Regions from separate parts of the Streptomyces sp. NPDC000348 genome, predicted to be linked through region 4. Evidence: riboswitches for the same ligand, from Rfam matches in the RefSeq annotation. Region 4 holds a riboswitch; each other region holds the start of a gene.
The links. Region 4 has a riboswitch for cobalamin ahead of ACFY3N_RS13520 (cobalamin biosynthesis protein). Riboswitches for the same ligand answer to the same signal wherever they lie in the genome.
Positions count from the first base shown of each region.

Region 1: linked by a shared signal. The riboswitch ahead of ACFY3N_RS09860 (energy-coupling factor ABC transporter permease) and the one ahead of ACFY3N_RS13520 (cobalamin biosynthesis protein) in region 4 are both predicted to bind cobalamin.
Region 2: linked by a shared signal. The riboswitch ahead of ACFY3N_RS19905 (ABC transporter substrate-binding protein) and the one ahead of ACFY3N_RS13520 (cobalamin biosynthesis protein) in region 4 are both predicted to bind cobalamin.
Region 3: linked by a shared signal. The riboswitch ahead of ACFY3N_RS00905 (ribonucleoside-diphosphate reductase subunit alpha) and the one ahead of ACFY3N_RS13520 (cobalamin biosynthesis protein) in region 4 are both predicted to bind cobalamin.

Region 1 is NZ_JBIAZD010000004.1:35,849-43,515, reverse strand. It holds gene ACFY3N_RS09875 (ABC transporter permease) at 1-531, opposite strand, end outside; gene ACFY3N_RS09870 (ABC transporter permease) at 582-1,550, opposite strand; gene ACFY3N_RS09865 (ABC transporter substrate-binding protein) at 1,571-3,160, opposite strand; cobalamin riboswitch at 3,363-3,722, shown strand; gene ACFY3N_RS09860 (energy-coupling factor ABC transporter permease) at 3,752-4,462, shown strand; gene ACFY3N_RS09855 (energy-coupling factor ABC transporter substrate-binding protein) at 4,459-4,920, shown strand; gene cbiQ (cobalt ECF transporter T component CbiQ) at 4,927-5,676, shown strand; gene ACFY3N_RS09845 (energy-coupling factor ABC transporter ATP-binding protein) at 5,673-6,536, shown strand; gene ACFY3N_RS09840 (DNA repair ATPase) at 6,567-7,667, opposite strand, start outside.
Region 2 is NZ_JBIAZD010000009.1:248,999-256,665, reverse strand. It holds gene ACFY3N_RS19930 (NACHT and WD repeat domain-containing protein) at 1-1,108, opposite strand, end outside; gene ACFY3N_RS19925 (hypothetical protein) at 1,105-1,527, opposite strand; gene ACFY3N_RS19920 ((2Fe-2S) ferredoxin domain-containing protein) at 2,178-2,573, opposite strand; gene ACFY3N_RS19915 (ABC transporter ATP-binding protein) at 2,554-3,375, opposite strand; gene ACFY3N_RS19910 (iron chelate uptake ABC transporter family permease subunit) at 3,372-4,385, opposite strand; gene ACFY3N_RS19905 (ABC transporter substrate-binding protein) at 4,382-5,434, opposite strand; cobalamin riboswitch at 5,490-5,666, opposite strand; partial or broken gene ACFY3N_RS19900 (IS5/IS1182 family transposase) at 5,731-5,953, shown strand; gene ACFY3N_RS19895 (SpoIIE family protein phosphatase) at 6,039-7,640, opposite strand.
Region 3 is NZ_JBIAZD010000001.1:175,448-183,114, forward strand. It holds gene ACFY3N_RS00875 (sensor histidine kinase) at 1-1,393, opposite strand, end outside; gene nagB (glucosamine-6-phosphate deaminase) at 1,893-2,678, shown strand; gene ACFY3N_RS00885 (GntR family transcriptional regulator) at 2,837-3,601, shown strand; gene ACFY3N_RS00890 (DUF3311 domain-containing protein) at 3,808-4,074, shown strand; gene mctP (monocarboxylate uptake permease MctP) at 4,071-5,699, shown strand; gene ACFY3N_RS00900 (GNAT family N-acetyltransferase) at 5,776-6,282, shown strand; cobalamin riboswitch at 6,295-6,466, shown strand; gene ACFY3N_RS00905 (ribonucleoside-diphosphate reductase subunit alpha) at 6,589-7,667, shown strand, end outside.
Region 4 is NZ_JBIAZD010000005.1:378,312-385,978, reverse strand. It holds gene ACFY3N_RS13545 (hypothetical protein) at 240-1,682, opposite strand; gene ACFY3N_RS13540 (alpha/beta hydrolase) at 1,927-3,054, opposite strand; gene ACFY3N_RS13535 (class II aldolase/adducin family protein) at 3,288-4,019, opposite strand; gene ACFY3N_RS13530 (anion permease) at 4,204-5,448, shown strand; gene ACFY3N_RS13525 (hypothetical protein) at 5,483-5,704, shown strand; cobalamin riboswitch at 5,859-5,997, shown strand; gene ACFY3N_RS13520 (cobalamin biosynthesis protein) at 6,118-7,059, shown strand; gene ACFY3N_RS13515 (cobyric acid synthase) at 7,056-7,667, shown strand, end outside.

The sequences.
Region 1 (7,667 bases), on a different contig from region 4:
CAGCGAGAGGACCTCGGCGCGGACGATGCGGGCGGTGGACAGCCAGTGGGTGAGGCCCACGGAGATCACCACCGGCCAGACGCCCGGCCGGAACATGGCGACGACGAAGACGCCGAGCAGCAGGTGCGGTACGGAGGAGAAGGTGTCGACCAGGCGCATGACCGCGCGGTCGGTCCAGCCGCCGAGCGCGCCGGCGGTGGCGCCGACGGCGGTGCCGATCACGGTGGCGGTGAGGGCGGCCACCACGCCCACGAGCAGGGAGACCCGCAGCCCGTACACGCAGCGCAGCAGCAGGTCGCGGCCCACGTCGTCGGTGCCGAAGGGGTGGGACCAGGACGGCGGCAGGAGTTCGGCGGCGAGGTCGACGGCCTGCTGGTCGAGCCGGACCAGCGGCGGCACGAGGAGCACCGCGAGGACCGTCACGGCGAGCAGGGCCGCGCTGACGCGCAGGCGGAGGGTGTGGGTGGAGCGGCGGGCGGTGCCGTGCGCGCGCCACACCGTCTTCGTCACGGCGGTGGTGTCAGCAGCCATGTGGGTCACATCCGTGGGTGTCACGTCCATGGGGGTCACATCCATGGGGGTCACATCTCATTCAGCTTCACCCTCGGGTCGGTCAGTCCGTAGAGCAGGTCGGCGAGGAGGTTTCCGGCGAGGACGGCGGCGGTGGCGAGGGTGGTCAGCGCGGCCAGCAGCGGGAAGTCGACGGAGGTGGCCGCCTCCACGGTGGCCGCGGCGATGCCCGGCCAGCTGAACACGGTCTCCACCAGCAGGGCGCCGGTGATGAGTTCGGGGACGCGGGAGCCGATCAGGGTGAGCACGGGCAGCAGTCCGGAGCGCAGGGCGTGGCCGAGCAGGACGGTGCGTTCGCTCAGGCCGCGGGCCCTGGCGCCGCGCACCGGGTCCTCCGCGAGGGCGTCGCCGACGCCCTGACGGACGTAGAGCGTGAACCAGGGCAGCTGGGAGACGGCGAGGACGCCGGCGGGCAGGATCAGGTGGCTCGTGACCTGGCCGAGGGTGACCCGGTCGCTGCCGGTGTCGGTGAGGCCGCCGGCCGGGAGGACGTCCAGCTCGAGGGCGAACAGCCAGACGGCGAGCAGGGCGGTCCAGAAGACCGGGGCGGCCTCCAGGACGTACGCGAGGGAGGTGACCGCGCGGTCCAGGAGGGAGCCGGGGCGGCGGGCGGCCAGGACGCCGAGCACAGTGCCGAGCAGGACGGCGGCGGCGAACGCGACGGCGCACAGCAGGGCCGACCAGACCAGGCGTTCGCCGATCACCTCGGCCACCGGCTGGCGCATCACGGTGGAGTGGCCGAGGTCGCCGCCGGACGCGGAGGTCAGCCAGTCCCACCAGCGGGCGGTGAACGGCCGGTCCACGCCGAGGTTCTCGCGCAGCCGGTCCAGGGTCTCCTGGTCGGCGCCGAGCGCGGCGGTGCCGGCGTACGCCTTGACGGGGTCGAAGGGGGAGGCGGCGGCGACGGCGAACACGCCGAAGGTGACGACCAGGAGCACGGGCACGGCGAACAGGGCCCGCCGTGCCGTGAGCCGGGCCATCTCTCCCCAGGGGAGTGCGGTCATGCGGCGGGCTGCCAGTCCTCGAGGTTCCACCAGGGGCCGCTGGCGAAGCCGTGTTCGTGGGGTTCGGTCTGGGTGGTGAGGTCCTTCCAGCGGTCGGCGAGGACGTACATGTGGTCGATGTGGGTGAGGAAGGTGTAGCCGGGGTTCTTCACCAGTTCGCGCTGGAGGGTGTCGTAGGCGGCCCTGCGGTCCCCGGGGTCCTGGCTGCGGCGGCCGGTGTCGAGGGCCTCGTCCACGGCCGGGTCGTCGTACCGGGCCATGTTGTTGAAGCCGTCGCCGGCGAGGGAGGAGTGCAGCAGGGTGTAGAGGCCGAAGTCGGGGTCGCCGGTGCTGCCGAAGCCGGCGAGGACGGCGTCGTGCCTCATCCGGGGTTCGATGACCTCCCAGGTGGCGCTCTCCACCTCGACGTCGATGCCGGCCTTCCTGGCGTCGGAGGCGTAGGCGAGGGCGTGGTCCTGGCGGACCTTGTCGCCGGAGGGGTAGTGGAGGGTGAAGCGGGCGGGGCGGCCGTCCTTGGCGCGGATGCCGTCCTCGCCGGGCCTCCAGCCCGCCTCGTCGAGGATGTTCCTGGCCTCGTCGAGGTCCTGGGAGCGCTCGATGTCCTCGGCGAACCAGGGGTCGTCGAGGGGCAGCGGCCCGTAGGCGGGGCGGCCGGCGCCGTCGAGGATCTTGTCGACCATGGCCTCGCGGTCCACGGCGAGGTCGAGGGCGCGGCGGATCGCGGTGTCGCCGGTGACCGGGTTGCCGGTGGGGAGGGTGACGGCGCGGAAGTCGTACGACGTCGCCCGGTAGGTCTTCCTGCCGTCGTCGTCCTCGAAGGTGGCGGCGAGGTTGGGCGGGAGGGTGGCGCCGTCGAGGTCGCCGGAGCGCAGCCGGGTGGCGCGGACGTCGTCGTCGGTGATGATCGCCATGGTGAGCTTTTTCACCTTCGGGGCGCCGCCCCAGTAGTCCGGATTGGCCTTGAAGGTGAGCTTCTCCCCCTTGCTCCAGCCGGTGAGGACGTACGGCCCGGTGCCGACCGGCTCGGTGTTGAAGGACCCGGTGTTGGGGTCCTGTCCGCCCGCGATGTGCTCGGGGACGACGGGCAGCACCGTGCGGGCGGCGAAGGCCGCGTAGGGACGGTCGAGGGTGAAGACGACCTTGTCGTCGCCGTCGGCCCGGACCTCCTCGATGGCGTCCAGTTCGCTCCTGGCGGTGTTGTTGGTCCTGTCGTCCAGGACCGTGCGGTACGTGAAGACCACGTCGTCGGCGGTCAGCGGCTCGCCGTCGCTGAACCTCACGCCGTCGCGCAGGGTGTACGTGTAGGTGCGGCCGCCGTCCGTGATCTCGGGGAGCGCCTTCGCCAGGGCCGGCTTCAGCTTCATGTCGGCGTCCCGGGCGAGGAGCCCGTCGAAGATCTTCGAGTTGCCGTCCTTGCCGTAGCCGAGCAGGGGGCTGAGGGTGTCCGGTTCGGACGGGACCCCGATCACGACGGAGTCGGCGGACGCCCCGCCGTCCGCGCCGCCGTCGCCCGGTGCCGAGCAGGCGCTGACCGCACCGGCCATCGCGACCGCGGCGGCGGCACCCCGTATACGTCGGGTCGTCATCGAACCTCACATCCCTGTTGCCTGAAAATCGTTGTTGCATATTAATTGCAGCAAGGTACTGCCCAGGACGGCGGCCTCCCACTCCCCCGCCCCGGAGGGCGCCACCGCTCGTGTCAAGTGCGCAGATGTGCGCCGGGGTGCGAGCCGCCGGGCGCCGCCCGCGCGCCCCCGGCGGCCGCTTGTCACCGGACCGGAACGGGCACTACTGTCGCCACGCCTTGGTGACGGGAAATCGGTGCGATACCGGTGCGGCCCTCGCCACTGTGATCGGGAAGTCCGGCTCCAGTCCTCGCGGACGGCCACTGGGTCCTAGGGCCCTGGCGCCACATTCCCGTCTGCCGCGCGACGCCTGGCACGCACGCTCGCCACGTTGCCGAATCGCCCACGTGGCTCCGCCACGAGGGCGCTCCGGCGCCTTGCGATCGCACGCGCCAGACGCCGCGCGACCCGCCCTTCGGGCGGACGACGGGAATGTGACGCCAGGGCCCAGGGACCCGGGAAGGCGGAGCACGGGCGGTGGTACCCGTCAGCCAGGAGACCGGCCAAGGCGCGTCAACCATCCACGAGGTGCTGGAGAGGGTCTGCTGAGCCATGCACATTGCCGAGGGTTTTCTGCCTCCGGCGCACGCGGTCGCCTGGGGCGTCGCGTCGGCGCCGTTCGTCGTCCACGGAGCCCGGTCGCTCGTCCGTGACGTCAGGGAACATCCCGAGAGCACGCTGCTGCTGGGCGCGTCGGGAGCGTTCACGTTCGTCCTGTCCGCGCTGAAACTGCCGTCGGTCACGGGAAGTTGCTCCCATCCCACCGGCACGGGGCTCGGCGCGATCCTGTTCCGGCCGCCGGCCGTGGCGGTGCTGGGCACCATCACCCTGCTGTTCCAGGCGCTGCTGCTCGCCCACGGCGGGCTGACCACGCTCGGCGCCAACGTCTTCTCGATGGCGGTCGTCGGTCCCTGGGCCGGGTACGGCCTCTACCGGCTGCTGCGCCGCTTCGACGTGCCGCTGATGGTGGCGGTGTTCTTCGGCGCGTTCGTCGCCGACCTGTCGACGTACTGCGTGACGAGCGTGCAGCTGGCGCTCGCCTTCCCCGACCCGGGGAGCGGATTCCTCGGAGCCCTGGGCAAGTTCGGCTCCATCTTCGCCGTGACGCAGCTCCCGCTCGCGGTGAGCGAGGGGCTGCTGACCGTGCTGGTGACGCGCATGCTGGTGCAGTCGAGCAAGGGCGAGCTGACGCGGCTCGGGGTGCTGGTCGCCCCGGCGGCCGGACGGAAGCCGGCGGACTCCACCGGGGCGGTGGCCCGATGAGCCGCAACGCGAGGATCAACACGCTGCTGCTGGTGCTGGTGGCCGCGCTCGCCGTGCTCCCGCTGGTGTTCGGGCTCGGCGACCACAAGGAGGAACCGTTCACGGGCGCGGACGCCGAGGCCGAGACGGCGATCACCGAGATCGACCCGGAGTACGAGCCCTGGTTCTCACCGCTGTACGAACCGCCGTCCGGCGAGATCGAGTCGGCGCTCTTCGCCCTCCAGGCGGCGCTCGGCGCGGGCGTCCTCGCGTACTACTTCGGGCTGCGGCGCGGGCGGCGGCAGGGCGAGGCGCGGGCGCTGGAGCGGACCGGGCCGCAGGCCGGCCCGGCCCCGGACGCCGGCGGCGGTCCGTCCGCCGCGCGCGACGGCGGGGATGCCACGGCCGGGGGGCGGGCCGGCGACGGGGGCGGCGAAGCCGGTGAGGGCCGCGGGGCCGCGGCACGGCGGCGGGGCTGACGCCACGTGCTGCCGATCGACGCGGCGGCGCACAGCAGTCGCTGGCGCCGCCGTCATCCCGTGGACAAGGCCGTACTGGGGCTGGGGCTCACCGTGCTGGCGATCTCGCTGCCGCCGTGGCCGGGCGCGGCCCTGGTGCTGGTGACGGCGCTCGCGGCGCTGCTCGGCCCGGCGGGGGTGCCGGGCCGGCGGCTGTGGCGGGCGTACCGGGTGCCGCTGGGCTTCTGCGTCACCGGGGCGCTGCCGCTGCTGGTGCGGGTGGGCGGACCGGCCGGGTTCGTGTCCTGGGCCGGGGACGGGCCGCTGCGCGCCGGGGAGTTGCTGCTGCGTACGTCGGCGGCCTCGCTGGGCGTGCTGCTGTTCGCCTTCACCACCCCGATGTCCGACCTGCTGCCGCGCCTGGTGCGGGCCGGGGTGCCGGCTCCGCTCGTGGACGTGGCGCTGGTGACGTACCGGATGAGCTTCCTGCTGCTGGACTCGGTGCGCCGCGTCCGGGAGGCCCAGGCGGCCCGGCTCGGGCACACCACCCGCGCGGCGACCTGGCGGTCCCTCGGCGCTCTGGGCGCGACCGCGTTCGTGCGGTCCTTCGACCGGGCGGCGCGGCTGCAGACCGGGCTCGCCGGACGCGGCTACGACGGCACCCTGCGCGTGCTGGTGCCCGAGGCCCGCGTCTCCGTCCGGTTCACGGCGCTGAGCGTGGCGCTCCTGGCGGCGCTGGCCGCCCTCACCCTCGTACTGGAAAGGCCGTTGTCGTGAGCGAGACCGTCCTGGTGGCCCTGCGGGGCGCGTCCTTCGCCTACGAGGACGGTCCGGCCGTGCTCAGCGGTCTGGACTTCGAGGTGCGCGAGGGGCGCTCGTTGGCCCTGCTGGGGCGCAACGGCAGTGGCAAGACGACGCTGATGCGGTTGCTGAGCGGTGGACTGCGCCCGATCGGGGGCGAGTTGACCGTCGAGGGCCGGGCGGTGCGCTACGACCGCAAAGGGCTGACGGCGCTGCGCACCACCGTGCAACTGGTGGTGCAGGACCCCGACGACCAGTTGTTCGCGGCGTCGGTCGGCCAGGACGTGTCGTTCGGGCCGCTCAACCTCGGGCTGCCCGACGCCGAGGTGCGGGCCCGGGTGGCCCGGGCGCTGGCCGCGCTGGACATCACCGCACTCGCCGACCGTCCCACGCACCTGCTGTCCTACGGGCAGCGCAAGCGGACGGCGATCGCGGGCGCGGTCGCCATGCGGCCCCGCGTCCTCGTCCTCGACGAACCGACGGCGGGCCTCGACCCGGACGGGCAGGAGCGGCTGCTCGCCACCCTCGACGGTCTGCGCGAGGACGGCACCACGGTCGTCATGGCCACCCACGACGTGGACCTCGCCCTGCGCTGGGCCGACGACGCGGCCCTGCTCACCCCGTCGGGCGCGCACACCGGCCCGGCGGCCGACGTGCTGGCCCGTACGGACCTCCTCGCGGCGGCGGGGCTGCGGTTGCCGTGGGGCGTGGCGGTCGGGCGGCTGCTCCGGGCGCAGGGGCTGGTGAGCGGCGCGGCCGCCGGTCCCCGCTCCCCGGAGGAACTGGCGGCCCTGGTGGCCACGTCCACCGCCGGTGGTGACGCGCACGTCCCGTGAGGGCGCTCGGTCGGCCCTCCGCCGGCGCGATCACCGGGGTGCGGACGGCCGGTCGGTGCCCTCCGGGGGCCGCCGGGCCGCGTGCCGGGAGTCCGGGCCGGCGGCCGGACGGCGCGCGCCGGCGGCGCGGACGATGGCCGACTCGACGGCGGCGATGCGGTCGCCGAGGAGGGCGAGGGCGGCCACCGCGCGGGTCAGGGCGTCCTCGTCGGGGCCGGCCGGGGTCCGGGTGCGGACGTGGGCGGCCTTCAGCTCGGCCCAGCGGGCCGACCGGTCGGGGGTGAGGGTGCCGCGCAGCTCGGCGAGCTTGAGCAGGTTCGCCTCGGCGCCGGTGGTGAGGGTCTGGGCCTCGGCCGTGTAGTGGTCGTCGACGACGGCGGTCAGTTCGGCGTCGTTCATGACGGGCTGGATCCGCTGGGCGATCTTGTTCATGTTGCGGTAGGAGCCCTGGAGCCGGAACGGGGGCTCGGTGCGGGCGTCGTCGGACTGGGCGGCGGAGGCGATGTAGGCCGCGTTGACGGTGAGGACGGTCCGGCGGGCGGTGAGGAGGTGGCGCAACACCGCCAGGACGCGGTCCAGTTCGGTGGGGGCGTAGGGGTGGGTGAGGCGGTCGGCGCGGGCCGTGGGGTCGTTCTCGGCGAGGCGGATCAGCAGGTCGAGGTCGGCGCGGTCGCGGGAGGCGAGCGGGGCGAGCACCGGGTGGGCGGTGAGGGCGTTCTCCACGAAGCTGAGCGCGAAGACGTCCTCCTTGCCGGTGAGGACGTCGCCGAGGTTCCACACGTCGGCGCGGTTGGCCAGCATGTCCGGGACCCGGAAGGCCTCGCCGGACTCGGTGTAGGGGTTGCCGGCCATGCAGACGGCGAACCGCTTGCCGCGCAGGTCGTAGGTGCGCGGTTCGCCGTCCCACACGCCTTCCATCCGGCGCGTGGCGTCGCACAGCGGGATGAACTTCTGGAGCAGTTCGGGCGAGGTGTGCTGGATGTCGTCGAGGTGGAGGAGGGTGTTGTTGCCGGCGGCGAGCGCGAAATTGATCTTCTCGACCTCACGGCGGGCGGTGGCGTTCGGCGCCTCGGCCGGGTCGAGCGAGGTGACCGCGTGCCCGAGTGCGGGGCCGCTGATCTTCACCAGCAC
Region 2 (7,667 bases), on a different contig from region 4:
TCGCCTGCTGGGCGGACGGACTCAGCTTTCCGAACTCTTCCTCGGCGGTGGCCGCTACCGCGCCGTCGATGCCTCCCGTGTCGCGGTAGCTGTCCACGGTCAGCGTGTTGTCCCTGCGTTCCAGCCAGGTGGCCCGCAGCGCGTGTCCGAGCAGCGGAAGCCGCCCGGCCTCGTACGCGCCCTCCTCCGGTCCGGCCGCGCCGCGCAGGTCTCGCAGAATGACGTCCACCAGCCCCGGCGCAAGTAACAGACCGCTCCGCGCGGCTGGTTTGATCACCGCCTTGCGCACCTCGTCGTCACTCATCGAGCCGACGATGACCTGGCGGTTCATCAGGGCGTCACGCAGGTGGGGAAACGCGGTGCAAGAGCTGTAGAAGTCCGAGCGCAGACCGTAGACGGCCAGGATGACGGGCTCATCCGTACCGGCCAGGCCGACGAGCACGTCAACGAAACTGCGGCGTACGGAATCGTCCTGGCAGAGGGTGAACAGCTCCTCCAGCTGGTCCACGACGAGCACCACCCGGCTCTCCGGCGGAAGTTCGAGCCGCTCACGTATCAGAGTGCTCAGGCTGCCGGGACCGGCTTCCATGGCATCCGCGACCAGTGCTTCCTCGGATCCGGTGAGTCTGCTCAGGCCGGAGACGAGCGCCTCGAGCGGATCAGCGGTGGGGGTCAACAGCAGTTGTGGCCAGCGCCGGGATCCGGGCAGCTGGCCCTTGGCCAGCTCGGGAAGCAGCCCGGCACGTAGCAGCGAAGACTTGCCCGCACCGGAGGGAGCGACGACGACCAGCGGACTGTGATCGGTCAGACAGAGCTCAAGCTGGTTCATGATCCTGCTGACGAGGACTTCCCGGCCGAAGAACCACTCCGCTTCGTCCCTGCCGAATGCGCGCAGTCCGGGGTACGGGCACTCCTCGACCGTCGAGGGGGTGGTGGTCCGTACGGACTCCTCGCCGCCTGAGTGATGGTGCTCGTGCCGGTGGTGGTTCACGCCGCCGTGGACGACGACCATGCCCCCCGCTGACTGATATACGGTGCCACGCTGAGTGGCCCAGGCATGCAGCTCGACGTCCCCGGCCATCTCCCCGCCATCCCTGCGGGACGTCATGGAAGCCTGATGTTCGTCATGTCGCGGCCGGACTGGTACACCTGTGCGTCGCCGCCGGCTTGCGCCCGCATCTCCGGACTCCGCTGGGCTTCCCACTCCTGCGTGCCGTCTTCACCTGTTTCGGCGGTGAGTTCGGCGACAATCTCGGCAAGAGCCCGTGCCGCCGTCTCGTCAGCGGCGAGCAGTTGACGGAACCGCAACCGCCAAGCGGCGGCGAGGTCGAGCGCGTCGTCCTCATGGGCCGGGCTGAGGAGCAGTTCACGGGCGTCTTCCAGTTGCTCTTCCACGGCGGCCACCTGCTCCGGACGGTGCCACAGCTGTCCGACCAGCGTCCGCACCCGTTCCCAGGCATCGGTGGCGAGTGAGTTCATCACCGTGGTTGCGGCTGCCGTCGCCAAGGCAGTCAGTTGTTCGTCCATACGCACCCCCGTGTTCAATTACCGTGTTCTATAGGCAAGGTGATGCAATCGAAAGTGTTAATGCAAGTTTCAAAATTGATCAGAATTCGATTGTCGCGGGCTGATGCTCCGCCAAGCTCTTTTCCGCAGTTCAGTGGGACCGGTGTGATGCGCCGGTAAAGTCCTCACGCTAGCAGGCGGGGTGATCGTTGGCACGAGATCGTCTGGCGCGGGTGTTCTCGCGGGTTCCGGAGTGAGGTTCGGGGGGCACCGCGTAGTTTCCGCGCCGGAAGGGATGTTCATGGCGGATGTGCTGACGTGGACGATCACTGGGTGCTCTCATAACGCGTCCGGGTGACCTTCGAGTCACATCCGTGTACTTCCTCGACAGTTGGGGCGGCCCTCTTCCCGCGCTGTCCAACGAGCTCGTGCACGGCAAGCAGGGAGGCGTTGAGAATCGCGGCGGGGCCCGGCGTTCACATCGGTCGTGCTGATGTCAGGTCCGCGGTCTGCTGGGGGGACAGCAGACCGGCGATGGCCTGGACGGTGTGACCCATGTGCTCGCGGCGGCCGAGATGGCGGGTCGGAGCACGCCAGTTCTTCGGGTGAGCGATACCGTGCTCGACACGGATCCGCCTCGATCGACGCGATTGACCGCCGACGGACCGCCCTCACGCTCCTCGCGCTCTCCGGGGCGGGGTGAACACGTACAGATCAAGAATGTCGGGGCAGGGAGCGACACCAGGGCCGCCGGCCTGTATCCAGGCGGCGATGTCCTCGGTGGCGTCACAGTCGTTGACGAGACCGAGCCAGACCGGACGAGCGCCGGCGGCCCGTGCGGCAGCGGAGGGCTGGACGACGATCACGTTGGCGTGTTCGCACACGTCGAGGCAGTCCGAGACGCGTACGAGTACCTCCTCGGCCAGGCGTGCGAGCTGTCGGTCGTGATCCACGCCGGCGACTTTCGGGGTTCCGCAGCAGCAGCCCCGGCAGACGACGGCACGGCACGGTACCGGTTCGGCGGTGGTGTGCTTCGTGCCCGCTGCTTCAGGGCGCTGTCGAGGCATCGCTCGTCACATTCCTCTTCGGGGGGTGTCCGTCCCGGACCGCCGGGCGCAGGAAACGGATCACGGGGCGGTCGGGGACATGGGTGACCTCGGCGCGAACGCCGTAGACCTGTTCGATGAGAGCGGGAGTGAGGACCTCGGCCGGGGTGCCCTCCGCGACGGTGCGGCCGTCGCGCAGGACGAGCAGGCGGTCGCAGTACATCGCGGCGAGGTTGAGGTCGTGCAGGGCGATCACCGTGGTGACGGGCAGGCTCGCCACGAGGTCCAGCAGGTCGAGCTGGTGCTGGATGTCGAGGTGGTTGGTGGGTTCGTCGAGGAGGAGTTCGCGGGGTTCCTGGGCGAGGGCGCGGGCGATCTGGGCGCGTTGGCGTTCGCCACCGGAGAGGGTGTGCCAGGACTGGTCGGCCCGGTCGGTCAGTCCGGTGCGCCGCAGAGCCTCGGCAACGGCTTCCGCATCGGCCGCCGTCGGCGGCGACCAGGCGCGGCGGTGCGGGATGCGGCCGAGGGCGACGACGTCCCGGACGGTCAGTTCGGTCTGGGTGTGGGCGTGCTGCTCGACGGTGGCGATCCGGCGGGCGGTGGCGCGGCGGCCGACCTCGGCGAGTGGGCGCCCGTCCAGCGTCACGACTCCGGCGGTGGGTGCGAGGACCCCGGCCATCAGCCTCAGCAGCGTGGATTTTCCCGAGCCGTTGGGGCCGAGCAGGCCGACGGTCTCGCCGGGGCGCAGGGTGAGGGTGACGCCGTCGACGACGAGCCGGTCGGCGAGGCGCCGTACGACGCGGTCCGCGTCCAGGCCGGTCACGTCCTTCTCCGTCCGCGGTGGAGCACGGCCACGAACGCCGGCACGCCGATGAGGGACGTCACCACGCCCACGGGGACCTCCTGGGGGTCGAGGACGGTACGGGCGAGGGTGTCCGCCCACACCAGGAAGACCGCCCCGGTCAGCGCCGTGACCGGCAGCAGGCGGACGTGGCCCGCGCCGGTGAGGGCACGGGTGGCGTGCGGGAGGACCAGGCCGACGAAGCCGATCGCACCGGCACAGCTGACCAGCGCGGCGGTGAGCAGTGCGGTGGCGCAGAGCAGGACCAGACGGGTGCGGGCGACCCGGACCCCGAGTCCGGCGGCGGCCTCGTCACCGAACGCGAAGGCGTCCAGCGTGCTCGCGTACCCGAGGCAGACGACGAGGACCACCGTCAGGACGACGGTGCAGAGCAGTACCTGGCCCCAGTCGGCGCCGGTGAGTGAGCCGAGCAGCCAGAACAGCACGCCCCGGGTGGTCTCCGCGTCCGCCGAGGTGAGGACGATGAAGGAGGTCAGCGCCGAGAACAGCTGCATGGCCGCGACCCCGGACAGGACGACCCGGTCGGTGCTGCCGCCGAGGGTGTGGCTGAGCAGCAGCACGAGCGCGAAGGAGAGCAGCGCCCCGAGGAAGGCACCCGCCGACAGGGACACCACCCCGCCGCCCACCCCCAGCACGACCACGGCGACCGCGCCCGTCGAAGCGCCTGAGGACACCCCGAGGACGAAGGGATCGGCCAGCGGATTGCGCAGCAGCGACTGCATCACCACCCCGCACACCGCGAGCCCGGCGCCGCACACGGCGGCGAGGAGGGTGCGGGGCATGCGCAGGTTCCATACGATGCCGTCCCGCAGCGGTGCCGGCGCGCTCTCGCCGAGGCCGAGATGGGCCGCCACGGACGCCCAGACGTCACCGGTGGAGATGTCGGCGGGGCCGATCGTCACGGCCACGGCGATCGACGCGAGCAGCGCGGCCAGTCCGCCGGCCGGCAGCAGCAGGGTGCGGACGCTCACTCGGCGAGCCCGAAGCCGCGCAGACCGGCCGCGACCTTCTCGATGCCCTCGATGGTGCGGATGGACGGGTTCATCGCCTGCCCGCTCAACAGGACGTACCGCTTCTTCCTCACGGCGGTCAGATTGCGGGTGGCGGGGTTGGTCTCCAGGAAGCGTATCTTGGCCGCGGCGGTCTCGGCGGTCTGCTGCTTGCGGGTCAGGTCGCCGATCACGATGACGTCGGGGTCACGTTCGGCGACGGTCTCCCAGTTGATCCGGGGCCATTCGTCGTGGGTGTCCGCGAAGGCGTTCTCGGCACCGACGGCGCGGGTGATGGCGCCGGGTGCGCCACAGCAGCCGGCGAGGTAGGGCGACTGGGAGTTGGCGAACCAGTACATGAGGGAGACGTCGGATGCGTGCAGTCCGGCGGTGGCCGCGCTCACCCGGTTCTTCAGCGAGGCGACGAGCTTCTCGCCGCGCTCCTGCACGCCGAACGCGCGGGCCAGGTCGCGTATCTCGCCGTAGACGGCGTCGAGGGTGAGCGGTTCGCTGCGCGATCCGTCACCGCCGCTGTCATTGTCCTTGCCCTCGGAGCAATCGGACGGCGAGACGTACGTGGGCACGCCCAACTTCTCGAACTGCTCGCGGGTGGCGACCCCGCCCTTGCCGAGGGTGGAGACGAACGAGGCGGTGACGAGGTCGGGTTCGGCGCCCAGGACCTCCTCGAAGGAGGGGTTGTTGTCGGCGAGACGCGGCACGGACGCGTTGGCCTTCCCCAGCCCCTTCATCACCGGGTCGGTCCAGGTCGCCGTACCGGCCATGCGGTCGGCGAGTCCCAGGGAGAGCAGAATCTCCGTGGTGCCCTGATTGAGGGAGACGGCCCGCTTCGGCACCGACTTCAGAGTGACCTCGTCACCGCAGTTGTCCAACGTCACCGGGTAGCCGGCGGCGGAGGTCTCCTCGGACTTCGCATCGTCGTCGCCGGAGGAGCCGCAGGCGGTGAGCAGCAGGGCGGACGCGAGGAGAAGCGCCGGGGTGCGGAGAAGGGCGGGGGTACGGAGCACGGGCATGCCTCTGGGGTCGGGGCTCGTACGCGGAGCCTGGCCTACGGACGTCCCTCCGCGCCGGGGGCGCGAAGGTGCCAGCAGGTCTTCGGACTCGGGTTCGTCCGGTCGGGGCGCCTTCCCGGTCTCCCAGTGGCGTCGTGCCCCGCCCGTCCCCCTCACCGCTGCGCGTCAGTTCCGGATTCGCACCGGATTCCCTGGCCTCGGGTGTGGCTCGACTGGCCCATGGAGACTATCAAGTCCGTCGTACGGTCGGCTCGTGCGCTCGGTCACGGGACACAGCACCAACTGATCATTTCAGCGCTCGTGGCATCACACCGAAGACCGCGCCCAAGGGCGCCGCCCACGGGTCCGGCCTGGACAGGGCCGGGTGGGTCGTCGAGCGCCGTCGCCTGGCTCCACCGGTTCAAACGCCTGCGGACCCGCTGCGCGATACGGGCCGACCTCCGCCTCGGACCGCTCCAACTCCCCTGCGGCATCATCTGCTTGCGACGGCTCCGAACCTCATTCCGAAATGATCGGTGAGTGGGTCGAGGGCACCTGCCGTCGCCTCACCCCGGCCGAGGGCTGACAGCGTCCCGGGCCGGTCGTCGGAGGGCTTTCCGTGTCGTCACCGGTGCTCGTGTCGGCGGTCTCCCCGGGCGGGCCGTGGGTCGCCAGTTGCGGTCAGGGTCAGAACGGCGAGGTCGTCGCGCAGCCGTTCGCCCCACCAGCGGTGGGCGTCGTCCATCAGTGCGGTGGCTACGTTCTCGGCGGGAATCGGCGCATCGGTCGGCGGCAGGGAGGCGACGACGGCAGCGAGGTCTTCCGGGGTCCGCTGGTCTGCGGCGCCGGCTCCCTCGGTGAAGCCGTCGGTGTAGAGCACCAGGGTGTCGCCGGGTCGCAGTTCCGCTTCGGTGACCGGGTGGCGTGGCGTCTCCAGTACGCCCAGCAGGGCGCCTCGTGTCTCCAGCGGTGCGGTCTCGCCGTTCGCTCGGCGCAGGAGCGGTGCGGGGTGGCCGGCGCTGGCGATCCGGAGGCGGGTGGGCGTGTGGGTGGTGTCGATGACTACGTAGATGAGGGTGCAGAAGGGGGTGTTCTGGCGGCGCAGCGCGTTGTTGATCAGGCTGAGGACGTGGGTGGGGTTGCTGGTGTGCTGGGCGGCGGCCCACAGGGTGTGGCGGACCAGGCCGGTGATGGCGGCCGCGTCGGGGCCCTTGCCGCAGACGTCGCCGAGGACCAGGACGTGGCGGCCGTCGGGAGCGGTGAAGGCGTCGTAGAAGTCACCGCCGATGTGCAGACCCTCACTGAACGGTTCGTAGCGGGCGGCGAGGTCGAAGCCGGGCAGGTCGGGCAGCCGGGGTGGGAGCAGGGGGCGTTCGAGGGCACGGGTCGCCTCACTGAGGCGGTTGAGCAGGCGGTCCTGTTGCGTGCCGATGGCTATCTGGTCGGCGATGTTCTCCAATGTGGCGAGGACGGTGCCGGGCAGCGCCAAGCGCGTGGTCAGCGACAGCACGCCGAGCAGTTCCCCACCGGAGACGAGAGGGAAGCCGGTGAACGACACCCGGCTGCTCGTCAGCCGACCGGCGTGCGAGTCGGTGCGGAACGGGGTGTCCAGGTACGGACGGCGTGCCGCGACGACCTGTTGCGCGAGGGCGCGCTGAGCCGTCTCGCAGAAGGAGGTGTCGGGGTGCTCGTCGTTGTCCTCGGTGCAGATGGCGTGGACCAGTTCGCCGCGGGTGTTCAGGTTCCAGATACAGACGCGGTCGGCGCCCAGGCGGTCGGTGGCGGCGCGCACGCACCTGTGGAGGCGTTCGTCCAGTGGTCCTGGCGCCGTCATGGCCGCGGCGACTTCGGCGGTGAGCAGGGCGTGGCTGGTGCGTTCGGCGAGTTTGCGCTGGGCGTGCAAGCGGTCGGTGACGTCCTCGGTCAGGACGAGGGTGCGGCTGCGTCCCTCGGTGTCCAGGACCTGCCGCACAGCCATGCGCAGGGCCTGAGAGGTGCCATCACCGCGGACGCGTTCGAAGATCGCGTCGGGCTCGGCGTCGCGGCGTTGCCCGGAGGTGGTCAGATAACGGTGCAGCGCGGTTCGTTGGTCTTCGGGGAACAGATCGGTCACCGGCCGGCGCACCGAGTTCGGCTCGGTCAGCTCCAGGACGCCGGCGGCTCGTTGGTTCCAGGCGATCATCGCGTCGCCGTCCAGCATGAGCACACCGACCGGGGCCTGGGTCAGAAACTGTCCCAGCAGCCGCTGCCCCAG
Region 3 (7,667 bases), on a different contig from region 4:
ACTCGCCCACCACCAGGGTCCGTACGATCTGCAGGCCGAGGTTGCCCGCGGTGTGCGGGTCGAAGCCCTCGGGCAGACCCACGCCGTCGTCCTGCACGGTGACCAGCAGGCGGGTCTCCTTCGTGGTGCCGCCGCGGACCGCCGACACCTCGACGGAACCGGTCTCGCCCTCGCGGAAGCCGTGCTCCAGGGCGTTCTGCAGCACCTCGGTCAGCACCATCGACAGCGGGGTGGCGACCTCGGCGTCGAGTATGCCGAAGCGGCCCGTGCGCCGGCCGGTGACCTTGCCCGGGGAGATCTCGGCGACCATCGCGAGGACGCGGTCGGCGATCTCGTCGAACTCCACGCGCTCGTCCAGGTTCTGGGACAGCGTCTCGTGCACGATGGCGATGGACCCCACCCGGCGCACCGCCTCCTCCAGCGCCGCACGGCCGCGCTCGGACCCGATGCGCCGTGCCTGCAGACGCAGCAGCGCCGCCACCGTCTGGAGGTTGTTCTTCACCCGGTGGTGGATCTCCCGGATGGTCGCGTCCTTGGTGATCAATTCGCGTTCACGGCGGCGAAGTTCCGTGACGTCACGGAGCAGCACCAGCGAGCCGATGCGGGTCCCCTTCGGTTTGAGCGGGATCGCACGGAACTGGATCACCCCGTCGTGCGCCTCGATCTCGAACTCGCGCGGGGCCCACCCGCTGGCGACCTTGGCCAGCGCCTCGTCCACCGGCCCGCGGGAGGGGGCAAGTTCGGCGGTGGTCCGCCCGAGGTGATGACCCACCAGGTCGGCGGCGAGACCCATGCGGTGGTACGCGGACAGGGCGTTCGGGGAGGCGTACTGGACGATGCCGTCGGCGTCGAGCCTGATCAGCCCGTCGCCGACGCGGGGCGAGGCGTCCATTTCGAGCTGCTGGTTCGCGAACGGGAAGGATCCGGCCGCGATCATCTGCGCGAGGTCCGAGGCGCTCTGGAGGTAGGTGAGCTCCAGCCGGCTCGGGGTGCGCACGGTGAGCAGGTTGGTGTTGCGCGCGATGACCCCGAGGACGCGCCCCTCACGCCGTACGGGTATGGACTCGACCCGTACGGGGACCTCCTCGCGCCACTCCGGGTCCCCTTCGCGCACGATCCGGCCCTCGTCCAGGGCCGCGTCCAGCATGGGGCGGCGGCCGCGCGGGACGAGATGACCGACCATGTCGTCCTGGTAGGAGGTCGGGCCGGTGTTGGGCCGCATCTGGGCGACGGAGACGTAGCGGGTGCCGTCGCGGGTGGGGACCCACAGGACCAGGTCGGCGAAGGAGAGGTCGGAGAGCAGCTGCCACTCCGAGACCAGCAGGTGGAGCCACTCGAGATCGGTGTCGTCGAGGGCGGTGTGCTGGCGTACGAGTTCGTTCATGGAGGGCACGTCAGCGAGCGTACCCGGCGGTCCGCGGGGCCCCGAAACACCCGCGGGCCGCGGCGCCTGGGAGGGACCCTCAACCCTCCCGGCACCGCAGCCCGGAGCAACATCGGCCGCGGGGTGTGCGGTCCCGGTCGGCCGAGGGACGAGGAGCCGGGGCAGTCAGGGCAGAGAGCTCCGGTTCCTCGGTTCCGCCTTCCTGTGCGGGGAAGGCAGGCTTGTCGTGCCCTGCTACGCATTGTGGACTAGACCACTGTCCCTGTAAATGCGTCGGACACTGTTCTTCGGTGCCGCGCCGCCGTCGGTCCGGACCCGCGGGCGTCCGTCATGCAGCCTAACCCGCGGGGTTCCCGCGCGGGGCCGGTCGGCCGGGTCAATTTCGGCGCGCGGCCTCCGCGCCCGCTCTGCTAGATTGAGATTGGTCTAAACCACATTGCATCACGCACGGACCCGTGCCGACGGGTCCGGTCCCAGTCGAGTCCCCCTCAAGATCGGCAGGCCCACCGTGGAAGTTGTCATCGTCGCGGACGCCGGGGCGGGCGGCGAGCTCATCGCCGAGGCCATGGCGCAGCTCCTGCGGCGCAAGCCCGACGCCCTGCTGGGCGTGGCCACCGGCTCGACGCCGCTGCCCGTCTACGAGGCGCTGGCGGCCAAGGTGCGCTCCGGCGCCGTGGACACCGCGCGGGCACGGATCGCCCAGCTCGACGAGTACGTGGGACTGCCCGCCGACCACCCCGAGTCCTACCGCTCGGTGCTGCGGCGCGAGGTGCTGGAGCCGCTCGGGATCGGGATGGACGCCTTCATGGGCCCCGACGGCACCGCCGAGGACGTGCAGGGCGCGTGCGAGGCGTACGACAGGGAGCTGGCCGGGGCCGGCGGCGTGGACCTCCAGCTGCTCGGGATCGGCACGGACGGGCACATCGGGTTCAACGAACCGTGCTCCTCGCTCGCCTCCCGCACCCGGATCAAGACGCTGACCGAGCAGACCCGGGTGGACAACGCCCGCTTCTTCGACGGCGACATCGACCAGGTCCCGCACCACGTCATCACCCAGGGCATCGGCACCATCCTGGAGGCCCGCCACCTGGTCCTGCTCGCCACCGGCGAGGGCAAGGCGGACGCGGTCGCCGCGACCGTCGAGGGGCCGGTGGCGGCGGTGTGCCCGGCGTCCGCGCTGCAGTTGCACCCCCACGCCACGATGGTCGTCGACGAGGCCGCCGCCGCCAAGCTGAAGCTCGCCGACTACTTCCGGCACACCTACGCGAACAAGCCGGACTGGCAGGGCGTCTGAGCGACCGCCTGTGGTCTGGACCAGCCCTTGTCCCGAGGGTATACAAAGGGGATCACGGAGCGTGCGGGGCACACCCCCGTCCCGAGCCGTGCCACGATGTCAGCCGTGGCCGATGGGGATGTCGGTCGTTTCGGCATCCGGAGCCGGGAAGGCAGAGCATGAGCACCGACGTCAGCAGTGCGGAGAACGAGGGTGGGACCACGGTCCGTACGGCGCGTGTGCCCAAGTACTACCGGCTGAAGAAGCACCTGCTCGACATGACCGAGACGGCGCCGCCCGGCACGCCGGTCCCGCCCGAGCGCACCCTGGCGGCGGAGTTCGACACCTCGCGCACCACCGTGCGCCAGGCGCTCCAGGAGCTGGTGGTCGAGGGGCGCCTGGAGCGCATCCAGGGCAAGGGCACCTTCGTCGCCAAGCCCAAGGTCTCCCAGGCGCTCCAGCTCACGTCGTACACCGAGGACATGCGCGCCCAGGGCCTGGAGCCCACCTCGCAGCTGCTGGACCTCGGCTACATCACCGCCGACGACCGGCTCGCCGGGCTGCTCGACATCACGGCCGGCGGGCGGGTGCTGCGCATCGAGCGGCTGCGCATGGCCAACGGCGAGCCGATGGCCATCGAGACCACCCATCTGAGCGCCAAGCGCTTCCCCGCGCTGCGCCGCAGCCTGACGAAGTACACCTCCCTCTACACCGCCCTCGCCGAGGTGTACGACGTCCGTCTCGCGGAGGCCGAGGAGACCATCGAGACGTCCCTGGCCACCCCGCGCGAGGCCGGACTGCTCGGCACCGACGTCGGCCTGCCGATGCTGATGCTGTCCCGGCACTCGCTGGACCGGGACGGGCAGCCGGTGGAGTGGGTGCGGTCGGTGTACCGGGGTGACCGGTACAAGTTCGTCGCGCGCCTGAAGCGCCCCCGGGACTGAGCCCGGACCGGCCCCGCCGCGGGTCCTCGGCGGGGCCGCGGAACCCGACGGCGCGGGCGGCCGACGGGGATTTCGTCGCTGTCGCCTCTCGGTTGAGCGGCGCCTGGGTACCGCTATGCGGACGAGGGGTTACGACCGCGCCGCACCCTGCCCTAGATTTCCTGCGCACTACCGCCGGTGATCAGTGAGGGGACGGGAGCCGTCTGATGTCGCAAGCCCCAGAAACCAGAGGAGGGCCGGTGGTGACGCCCGTGCGCGTCGTCATCGCCCTCTGTCTCGTCGCACCGTTCGTGGCCATGCTGTGGGTCGGGTCCTACGCGAAGACCGACCCGGTGCTCGTCGGCATCCCGTTCTTCTACTGGTACCAGATGCTGTGGGTGCTGCTCTCCACCGCCCTGACGATGGTCGCGTACAAGCTCTGGCAGCGTGACCAGCGCGCCCGCTCGGCCGCGAAGGGCGGTGCGTCGCGGTGAACGACGGCGTGAACGGCGTGGCGCTCGCCGTCTTCATCTTCTTCTTCCTGCTGGTCACGGCGATGGGCTTCATGGCCGCGCGCTGGCGCAAGGCCGAGAACGAGCACAGCCTCGACGAGTGGGGCCTGGGCGGGCGGTCGTTCGGGACCTGGGTCACCTGGTTCCTGCTCGGCGGCGACCTGTACACCGCGTACACCTTCGTCGCCGTGCCGGCGGCGATCTACGCGGCGGGGGCGGCCGGCTTCTTCGCGGTGCCGTACACGATCCTGGTGTACCCACTGATCTTCACCTTCCTGCCCCGGCTGTGGTCGGTGTCGCACAAGCACGGCTATGTGACGACGTCCGACTTCGTGCGCGGCCGGTTCGGCTCGAAGGGGCTGTCGCTGGCCGTCGCGGTCACCGGCATCCTGGCGACGATGCCGTACATCGCGCTCCAGCTGGTCGGCATCCAGGCCGTGCTGGACGTGATGGGCGTCGGCGGCGGCGAGGACACCAACTGGTTCGTCAAGGACCTGCCGCTGCTGATCGCCTTCGGTGTGCTGGCGGCTTACACGTACTCGTCGGGTCTGCGGGCCCCCGCGCTGATCGCGTTCGTGAAGGACACGCTGATCTACGTCGTGATCGCGGTGGCGATCATCTACATCCCGATCAAGCTGGGCGGTTTCGACGAGATCTTCGCCTCGGCGAGCGAGGCGTACGGCCAGACCAACCCGGCCACGGGCGCGCCGCGCGGTGCGCTGGTGCCGGGCGAGGCGGGCCAGTGGACGTACGCCACGCTGGCACTCGGCTCGGCGCTCGCGCTGTTCATGTACCCGCACTCGATCACGGCGACGCTGTCCTCGCGCAGCCGTGAGGTGATCCGCCGCAACACCACGATCCTGCCGCTGTACTCCCTGATGCTGGGCCTGCTGGCGCTGCTCGGCTTCATGGCGATCGCGGCCGGGGTCGAGGTCAGCAACGGCCAGCTGGCGATCCCGCAGCTGTTCGAGAACATGTTCCCGGACTGGTTCGCGGGCGTGGCCTTCGCGGCGATCGGCATCGGCGCGCTGGTGCCGGCGGCGATCATGTCGATCGCGGCGGCGAACCTCTTCACCCGCAACATCTACAAGGACTTCATCAAGCCGGACGCCACGCCCAAGCAGGAGACCCAGGTCTCCAAGATCGTGTCCCTGCTGGTGAAGGTGGGTGCGCTGGCCTTCGTCCTGACCATGGACAAGACCGTCGCGATCAACTTCCAGCTGCTCGGCGGCATCTGGATCCTGCAGACCTTCCCGGCGCTGGTGGGCGGCCTGTTCACCCGCTGGTTCCACCGCTGGGCGCTGATCGGCGGCTGGGCGGTCGGCATGGTCTACGGCACGGTCGCCGCGTACGGGGTGGCCTCGCCGACGCAGAAGCACTTCGGCGGGTCGTCCGAGGAGATCCCGGGCATCGGCGAGATCGGCTACATCGGCCTCACCGCGTTCGTGATCAACGTCCTGGTCACGGTCGTCCTGACCTTCGTCCTGAGGGCCGTGAAGGCGCCCGAGGGCGTCGACGAGACCGAGCCGCAGGACTACACGGCGGACGCGGGTGACCCCGGTGTCCAGGTGGAGCTTCCGCCGGCCACCGCGGGCAGCAGCCACTGACGCCCGGGACGCGGGGCGACGGGCCGCCGGAGAAATCCGGCGGCCCGTCGTCGTACCCGTCCGGCAGACTCCCCCCATGGACATCGTCATCCGGCCGGTGGAGCCCGGCGAGCACGAGGAACTCGGTGAGATCACCGCGCAGGCCTATCTGCTGGACGGGCTGCTCGACTTCGGGGAGAACGACGCGTACCTCGGTGAGCTGCGGAACGTGGCGAAGCGGGCGACGGCCGCCGAGGTGCTGGTCGCCGTGGAGGACGGGGCGGTGCTGGGCGGGGTGACCTTCGTGCCGGGCCCCGGGCCGATGGCCGACATAGCGGGGCCGGGCGAGGCGGAGATCCGGATGCTCGCGGTCGCCCGCGCGGGCCGGGGCCGGGGCGCCGGGGAGGCCCTGGTGCGTGCCTGCGTCGACCGGGCGCGGGCCGTCGAGGGGTGCGTGCGGGTCGTGCTGTCGACCCAGCGCACCATGCGCTCCGCCCATCGCATCTACGAACGGCTGGGTTTCGCCCGCAGCCCGGAGCGTGACTGGAACCCCCTGCCGGACCTGGACGACATCACTCTGCTCACCTACGAGTTGACGCTCTGACACCTCCGCGACACAACATATGGGGTTGTCGGCGGCACCCGGCACAAGATGTATGCTCATGCTCGCTGTCGCCGCAGGGGAATCCGGTGTGAGTCCGGAACTGTCCCGCAACGGTGTACCCATGCCCGCGCACGCGTGTGCACGGGCGTCAGTCCGAGGACCTGCCGACAGTGCGCCCGGCCGTCCGGTCCGGGTGCGTGGACGTCCGGGCCTCGCGGAATGGGCCGGTGGACGCGGCGCCGCGTGCGCTCGTGTGCTGCCCCCTGCCCTCTTCGAGGCCCCGTGCCGAGCGAGGGAGAGCCCCACGTGACCATCGCGCCAGCCGATCCGGCCTCAGCGATCGACGCGACCGAGGAGAGCGGCGGCCCCGGTGCCGCGCTGCTGCGGACCCTGACCGAGCTGACCGCCGACCTGCCGGACGCCGACCCCGGCCGGGTCGCCGCCGCCGCGCTGCGCGGCCGGTCCGCCGCCGCGGGCTCCGACATCACCGCGGAGCTGCGGGAGCTGGCCACCGAGGCGGCGGCCGGGCTCATCTCCGAGGACCCGGCCTACTCCCGGCTCGCCGCCCGGCTGCTGACCATCGGCATCCGCGCCGAGGCCGCCTCACAGGGCGTCACCTCGTTCACCGGGTCCGTCGCGACCGGGCACCGCGAGGGTCTGATCGCCGACCGGACCGCCGAGTTCGCCCGGCTCCACGCGGCCCGCCTGGACGCGCTGATCGACCCCCGGGCCGACGACCGCTTCGGCTACTTCGGCCTGCGCACCCTGCACAGCCGCTACCTGCTGCGGCACCCGGTCACCCGCAAGGTCGTCGAGACGCCCCAGCACTTCCTGCTGCGGGTCGCCACCGGTCTCGCCGAGGACGACAGCGTGCGCTCGCTGGACGAGGTCGCCGCGCTGTACGGGCTGATGAGCCGCCTGGACTACCTGCCCTCCTCCCCCACGCTGTTCAACTCCGGCACGCGGCACCCGCAGATGTCGTCCTGCTACCTCCTCGACTCCCCCAAGGACGAGCTGGACTCGATCTACGACCGCTACCACCAGGTCGCCCGCCTCTCGAAGCACGCCGGCGGCATCGGCCTGTCCTACTCCCGCGTCCGCGCCCGGGGTTCGCTGATCCGCGGCACCAACGGCCACTCCAACGGCATCGTCCCGTTCCTGAAGACGCTCGACGCCTCGGTCGCCGCCGTGAACCAGGGCGGCCGGCGCAAGGGCGCGGCGGCGGTCTACCTGGAGACCTGGCACTCCGACATCGAGGAGTTCCTGGAGCTGCGCGACAACACCGGCGAGGACGCCCGCCGTACGCACAACCTGAACCTCGCGCACTGGGTGCCGGACGAGTTCATGCGCCGGGTGAACGCCGACGCGCCCTGGTCGCTGTTCTC
Region 4 (7,667 bases):
CCCACGGAGGCGTCGGCGCACGGGGGCGGGGACGGCACGGTGGCGCACACCGGGCCGGCGCGGGGCGGCGCCGGACGCGAAGGGGCCCGGCGGGGTGTTCGACGCGGCGGTGAGGGGCGCGGGCCCGGCCGGGGCGCACGTCGTCGTGGACGACGCCGACGCGCACCACCGGCGGGCGGTGGACCGGGGCCGCGGCCCCCGCGGCTCCACGGCCCGCGCCCTCGGGGACCGGAGCCCGGTCAGCTGCCCGTGTGCACCTGGAAGGCGGCTCGGCGGACCGCCTTGGCCAGGGCCGGGTCGGGATGGGCGGCGGCCAGGGCGACCAGGACCTGGACGGTGCGCGGGTGGCCGACGGCGCGCACCTCGGTGAGCAGCGCGGGGACGGTCGGCTGGACCGCGGACTCCAGGTGGCGGACGAGCAGCGGGGCCTCGCCGTGGTCGGCCACGGCGGCCGCGGTGTCCACCCACAGCCAGGTGGCCTCCTCGCGGGTGAGGACCTCGTGGGCGTCCTCGGGGTCGGCGCCGTCGTGCTCGGCGAGCCACAGCAGGGCGTACGGCCGCAGCGTCGGCTCGTCGAGCACGGCGCGGACCTCGGGCTCGGCGGGGGCGCCGACCACGCGCAGCGCCTCGAAGGCGAGGCCGCGCAGCAGGGCGTCCTCGCCGCGGGCGGCGTCGATCAGCTCCGTGACGGCGCTGCCGACCGGCCGGGCGGCGAGCCAGGCGCGGTATTCGGCGCGGGCCGCGTTGGGGCGCAGCTGGGCGCAGCCGCGCAGCATGTCCTCCGCGCCCTGCTCGATGTTCCCGGCGGGGCTCTGCGCGGCGACGCAGATCTGCTCCAGCTTGACCCACACCGCCCAGCTGCCGAGCGGGGTGAGCGTGGCCTGCCCGTCGCCGTAGGTGAGGGCCCCGACGGAGGCGAGGGCACGCAGCGCCCAGTCGAGCAGCGGCTCGAGCGGGGCGTCGTCGGCGGCGGGCGCGGCGGGCGCGGGCCGGGTCCGCTGGAGCGGCACCCCGGGTCCGGGCTCCGCCCCGCGCCGGGGCCCGGCCCCGGGCCGGGCCCCGGCGGTTCCGGACGTCTCGGCCCGCGGGGCGGCGGGACGGGCCGGGTCGGGCTGCGGGACGTAGTCGACCTCGCAGCGTTCCGTGCGGAGTTCGGTGACCCGCTGCTGGAGGAGGTCGAGGAGCTGGGGCACGGGGACCGGGCCGGCGGAGAGCTGGAGGAAGGAGAGGACCTGTGGCATGGCCGTGACGACCTCGGCGACGGCGGCGGCCTCGTACTCCTCGGGTTCCGGGTGGGCGAGCGACCAGGCGTCGCACAGGGCGACCCAGCCGCGCAGCACGGCGCTGTCGTCGCGGTCCCAGGCGCGCAGCCGCCAGCCCGGGCGGGCGCTGTCGCCGTGCACCTCGATGAGGCCGGCCAGGCGGGCGGTGTCCCAGTCGGCGCGGACCTGAGCGGGGGTCAGGCCCAGGGCGCGGGCCGCCCGTTCGGCGGTCGCGTCGGAGAGGGTGGCCTTGCCGTCGGCGGTGGCGCTGTCCCCGCCGGGGCCGAGGGCGGCGTCGGCCCAGCGGGCGACGCGGGCCGCGGCGGCCAGACCGGAGCGCGCCATTCTGGCCAGCTCCGCCGGTGCCGGAGTGCCCTCCGGGGGGCGTGGCGCGGGGCGGCGCGAGCGCCGCTGGTTCATCGCTCTGGGGGCGGCGGCCAGGGGTCGCGGGCGGACGAGTCGAAGCCTGGAGTCGCGCGGGATACGGGACGTCACGGGTGCAGTCTTCCGGTTGACGGTCCGAAAACCCAAACGGAATGCCGACGAGGCCGCCGGGACGGCTCGCGTCTCGGCCCCGGATGCGGTCGGAGGGAGGGATTCAGGCCACTGGTACGGCCATAAACGGAATACTCGGCACCGGCTGTCCGGTGCTCTCTCCGCGCGGTCACATCAGGGGGGTGAGGAAGCGCCGCAGCGCCTCTTCGTAGGCCTGTGGGTCGGCGTTCCACATCGCGCCGTGCGGGGCGCCCCTGACGGTGTGCAGGGTGATGGTGTTCGGGTGGTCGGCGGCGAGGCGGCGGGAGAACCGCCAGGGCGCCACCGTGTCGTCGGGACCGTGGAAGATCTGCGTGGGGACCGCGATCCGGTCCAGGTGGGTGGCGCCGGGCCGGCGGTCGCCGTACAGGCCCGTGCGTCCCTGGGCGGCGCGGACCGCGAGCGGCAGCAGGGCGCCCGGGGTGTGCCGGGCCGCGGCGAGGGCGCGCAGGGTCGCCTCCCAGCTGAGCACCGGGGAGTCGAGGACGAGGCCGGCGACGCGTGCGCGCACCTCGGAGCGGGCGGCGGCGCGCAGTGCCATGGTCGCTCCGGTGGACCAGCCGTACAGGACGACCTGCCGTGCGCCGGAGTCCACGGCGTGGTGGAGCGCCGCGTCGAGATCGCGCCACTCGGTCTCGCCGAGGTGGTTGAGGCCGTCCGGGGAGCGCGGCGCGCCGGGGTCGCCCCGGTGGGCGGGGGCGAGCACCGGGAAGCGGTGGCGGTGCAGGAACTCCATGAGGTTCATGGTGTGTTCCCGGGTGGTGCCGAGGCCGTGGACGGCGACCACCCAGGTGTCCCGGGCACCCGGCACGAACCAGGCGGGCAGGGGGCCGAGTTCGCCGGGGATGATGAGGTCGGTGTGGTCCAGGCCGAGGGCGCTGCCCGGGTCGCCGACGTACAGGTTCGGGGTGAGCCGGGCGCGGTCGCCGGGCTCCAGGGTGCCGTACGTGACGCGTTCGAGGCGGCGTACCACGGTGTCGGCGGAGTCCGGGGTGCCGGGCAGCACGGGTCCGACGACCGCGTGGAAGTCGTCACCGGTCAGGCCGTGGCGTCCGGGCCGCAGGGTGGCGAAATCCCTGGTGAGGGCGACCTGGCCGGCGGCGGTGGCGTGGACGGTGAGTCCGGGTTCGGTGGGCAGGGGCCCGCCCGGGGGGATCCTGAGCGCGGCGTCGCTGGCGAACCGGCCGGCGGCCACCGCGGCGGCGCCGGCCCCTATCACGGCGGTGACGGCGACGGCCGTCGCTCTGGCAGTGCGCACGTTCTCCAGTGTCATGTCGGAACGTGTACCCGGCCAGTGGGAGTGGGCACGGCGGGGTCGGGCGGCGCCCGCGCGTTTCCTGTCCGCGGGAGGGCGTCACGCGGGCGTGGGGTCCCGGGGCGGGGTCCTCGCCCCCGCCGCCCCTTCCCTCCCCCACTCTCGACTTCGCTCGAGCGGGGGGACCCCCATCGTCCCCGGTGGCCGCGCCCCGGCCCCCCTCCGGCCCCGCCGGGTCAGCCCCGCTGCCCGTACCCCCGCATGCGTTCCCCCGCCTCCGCCAGTTGCCCCGGGGTCAGCAGGTGCGGGGACAGGCCCGGGACGGACGACGCGGTCAGCCAGAGGCGGCACATCCATTCCAGCTGGGCCGTGCGGTCGTAGGCCTGGGCGAGGGTGGTGCCGTGGGTGACGGTGCCGTGGTTCTGCAGGAGGCAGCCGGTGCGGCCGTCGAGGGCGCGGAGCATGTTCCCGGCCAGTTCGTCCGTGCCGTACGTCGCGTAGCGGGCGACCCGGACGGGTCCGCCGAGCGCCGCCGCCATGTAGTGGATCGGCGGCAGCTCGTCGACGAGCGTGGAGACGGCCGTCGCGTGCACGGCGTGCGTGTGCACGACGGCGTGCGCGCCGGTCGTGCGGTAGACCGCGAGGTGCATGGGCAGCTCGCTGGTGGGGACGAGGGAGCCGAGGACCTGCCGGCCGGTGAGGTCGACGCCCGTCACGTCGTCCGGCGTCAGCCGGTCGTACGGCACCCCCGACGGCGTGACCAGGACGGTCCCGCCGACCCGCACCGAGACGTTGCCCGAGGTGCCGACGACGAGTCCGTCGGAGACGGTCCGGCGCGCGGCCTGGACGAGCTCCGTCCAGGCGTGCGCCTCCTCCTCGCGCACGCGCCTCCCCCGCGCCTCCCGCCCGTCCCGGCCGCCGTCCCCGGCGCCCCCCGCTTCCCGCCCGCTCCACCGCTGCTCAGCCATGCCGTGATCCTGCCAGGCGGCCCGCCCGCCGTGGGCCGTCCGTACGGCGCGGCGGCGGCACCGCCGTTCGGCGGAGCACCCACCCCCTCTTACGGTCACTCCGATGCCCATTCCAGTTCATCTTCCGTTCACCCTGGTTACCTACGTTCGACCAGCCAATGACCTCGAACGATTGCCTGGGTAAATGGAAAGCTTCTCGCTGATCCTCGCGATTGTGGTGGTAACCGCACTCGCGTTCGATTTCACGAACGGTTTCCACGACACCGCGAACGCGATGGCAACGACCATTTCGACCGGTGCTCTCAAGCCCAAGGTCGCGGTGGCCATGTCCGCCGTACTGAACCTTGTGGGCGCCTTCCTCTCGGTGGAGGTCGCCAACACGATCTCCAAAGGACTCGTCGACGAGTCCGGCATCCGTCCCGAGGTCATCTTCGCCGCGTTGGTCGGTGCGATCCTCTGGAACCTCCTGACCTGGCTGGTCGGTCTGCCGTCCAGCTCCTCGCACGCCCTCATGGGCGGTCTGATCGGCGCCACCGTCGCCTCCGCCGGCCTCGGCGCGGTGCACGGCGACGTCCTCGTCACCAAGGTCCTGATCCCCGCGATCGCCGCCCCGCTGGTGGCCGGAGTCGCCGCGATGTTCGCCACCCGGCTGACCTACCGCCTGGGCGCGAAGGCCGACGGCAAGGCCTCCGCCAAGGGCTACCGCGCCGGGCAGATCGCCTCCGCCGGCCTGGTCTCCCTGGCCCACGGCACCAACGACGCCCAGAAGACGATGGGCATCATCACCCTCGCCCTGGTGGCCGGCGGCACCCTCGCCCCCGACTCGGACCCGCCCCTGTGGGTCATCCTCTCGGCGGGCGTCGCCATCGCGCTCGGCACCTACCTCGGCGGCTGGCGCATCATCCGCACCATGGGCAAGGGCCTGACCGACCTCCAGCCGCAGCAGGGCTTCGCCGCCCAGACCAGCGCCGCGACGGTCATCCTGGCCTCCTCGCACCTCGGCTTCTCCCTCTCCACCACGCATTCCGTTTCCGGTTCCGTGATGGGCGCGGGCCTGGGCCGCAAGGGCGGTGTCGTCCGCTGGTCGACCGCCACCCGGATGTTCGTCGCCTGGGGTCTGACGCTGCCGGCGGCGGCCCTGGTCGCGGCGCTCGCCGAGTGGGTCTGCGGCTTCGGCGACTGGGGCACCGCCATCGTGGCCGTCTTCCTGGTCGCCTCCAGCGCCGCGATCTGGAAGATCTCCCGGCGCGAGGTCGTCGACCACACCAACGTCAACGACCACGGGGGTCCGGACGAGGAGCCGTCCGGCGTGGTGACGCAGGCGATGGCCGCGGTGACCCCGCCCCCGGCGGGCACCGTGAGCGAGGAACTCACGGCCACGATCACGGCCACCGCCGACCCGGCACCGCCGGCGAAGACCACCGTCTGACCGCGCCGACCCGGCACGAAGGAAGAAGAGCACCATGAAGATCGACTGGGCGGCCCTCGGTTCCGTCTTCGGCGTCAGCCTCGTAGTCACCGTGGCCCTGGTGGGCCTGTTCACCCTCGGCATCAACGGCCTGTCCCGCCAGGAGCGGGCCGCCGCGCAGGGCGGGTCCGCGGCCCTGGCGGTCGCCGCCGCCTACGCCTGCTTCGCGGCGTGCGCGGCGGCGGTGGGGTACGGGATCTACCTGATCATGGCCTGATCGCAGAACGTCTCCGTCCGGCGGGCGGTGCGGGAGCCCCGGCTCCCGCACCGCCCGCCCGCGTGTGCGGCACCCCCGCCCGCGGTTCACCCACCGGAGCCCCGCTGTGGGCCTCAGCACACTTCAGCCTCGCAGGTCAACGGCAGGTTGACGGCCCTTCCGGGGCCGTGGTGGACTGCCTCAGCCACTACGGCGGCAGGAGAGGAAGCCGGTGCGATTCCGGCGCGGTCCCGCCACTGTCACCGGGGTGAACACCCCGGGAGCCAGGAACTCTCACCGCCGGTCTCGTCGAACCAGGGCGTGGACACCCTGAGTGAGGACATAACGCCATGCGCGGCTGCCTGCCGAGGTCGATCAGCGACGCTCCGCCCCACCACGGGGCCCTCCTCTCCGGATCCTCGGCCGGCTGAGCCATGGGTGCCGATCGCGTGTTCGCGTACGGCGCCGCCGCCGGCCTCCTGGGCGACCTGCTGCTCGGCGACCCCCGCCGGGGACATCCGGTCGCCGCTTTCGGGCGGGCCGCGGCCGGCGTGGAACGGGTGCTGTGGCGGGACGACCGGGGCCGGGGCGCGGTGCACACCGCCGTCTGCGTCGGCGGGACCGTCGCGCTGGGAGGCCTGGCCGCACGCCTCGTGCGCTCCTCCCCCGCCGCCTCCGCCGCCCTGACCGGCGTCGCCACCTGGGCCGTCGTGGGCGGCACCTCGCTGGCCCGTGAGGCCCGCGCCATCGGGCGGGCGCTGGAGGCCGGGGACGTCGAGGCGGCGCGGGCGCGGCTGCCGCACCTGTGCGGCCGGGACCCGCAGGCGCTGGACGCCGACGGGATCGCCCGCGCGGTGGTCGAGTCCGTCGCCGAGAACACCTCCGACGCCGTGGTGGGCGCGCTGGTGTGGGGTGCCGTCGCCGGGGTGCCGGGCCTCCTCGGGTTCCGGGCCGTCAACACGCTGGACGCGATGGTCGGCCACAAGTCCCCGCGTTACCGCCGCTACGGCTGGGCCTCCGCCCGCCTCGACGACGTCGCCGGGTGGCCCGGGGCGCGGCTGACCGCCGTACTCGCCGCGCTCGCGGGACCGGACCCGCGCGGGGCCGTGCGGGCGTGGCGCGCGGACGCGGCGAAGCATCCGAGCCCCAACGCTGGGCCCGTCGAGGCGTCCTTCGCGGGCGCGCTCGGCGTACGGCTCGGCGGGACCCTCTCCTACGGCGGGCGGGTCGAGCACCGGCCCGTCCTCAACGGCGGCGGGCGTGCCGTCGCCGTGTCCGACATCGACCGGGCGGTACGGCTCTCGCGGCGGGTCGGCTGGCTCGCGCTCGGGGCCGGAGCCGCCGCGCGGAGCCTGAGGAAGGGGCGTGCATCGTGAACGGTGGGGGGCTGCTGGTCGCCGGGACCACCTCGGACGCCGGCAAGAGCGTGGTGACCGCCGGGATCTGCCGGTGGCTGGTGCGGCAGGGTGTCAAGGTCGCGCCGTTCAAGGCGCAGAACATGTCGCTGAACTCGTTCGTGACGCGGGAGGGCGCGGAGATCGGGCGGGCGCAGGCCATGCAGGCCCAGGCCTGCCGGATCGAGCCGACCGCGCTGATGAACCCGGTGCTGCTCAAGCCGGGCGGCGAGCAGTCCAGCCAGGTGGTGCTGCTGGGCAAGCCGGTCGGCGAGCTGAGCGCGCGCGGGTACCACGGCGGGCGGCAGCAGCGGCTGCTCGGCACGGTGCTGGACTGTCTGGAGCGGTTGCGGGGCACGTATGACGCGGTGATCTGTGAGGGGGCCGGCAGCCCGGCCGAGATCAACCTGCGGCGCACGGACATCGTGAACATGGGCATCGCCCGGGGCGCCGGACTGCCGGTCCTGGTGGTCGGCGACATCGACCGGGGCGGCGTCTTCGCGTCCTTCTTCGGCACCGTCGCGCTGCTCTCCCCCGAGGACCAGGGGCTGGTCGCCGGGTTCCTGGTGAACAAGTTCCGGGGCGACGTG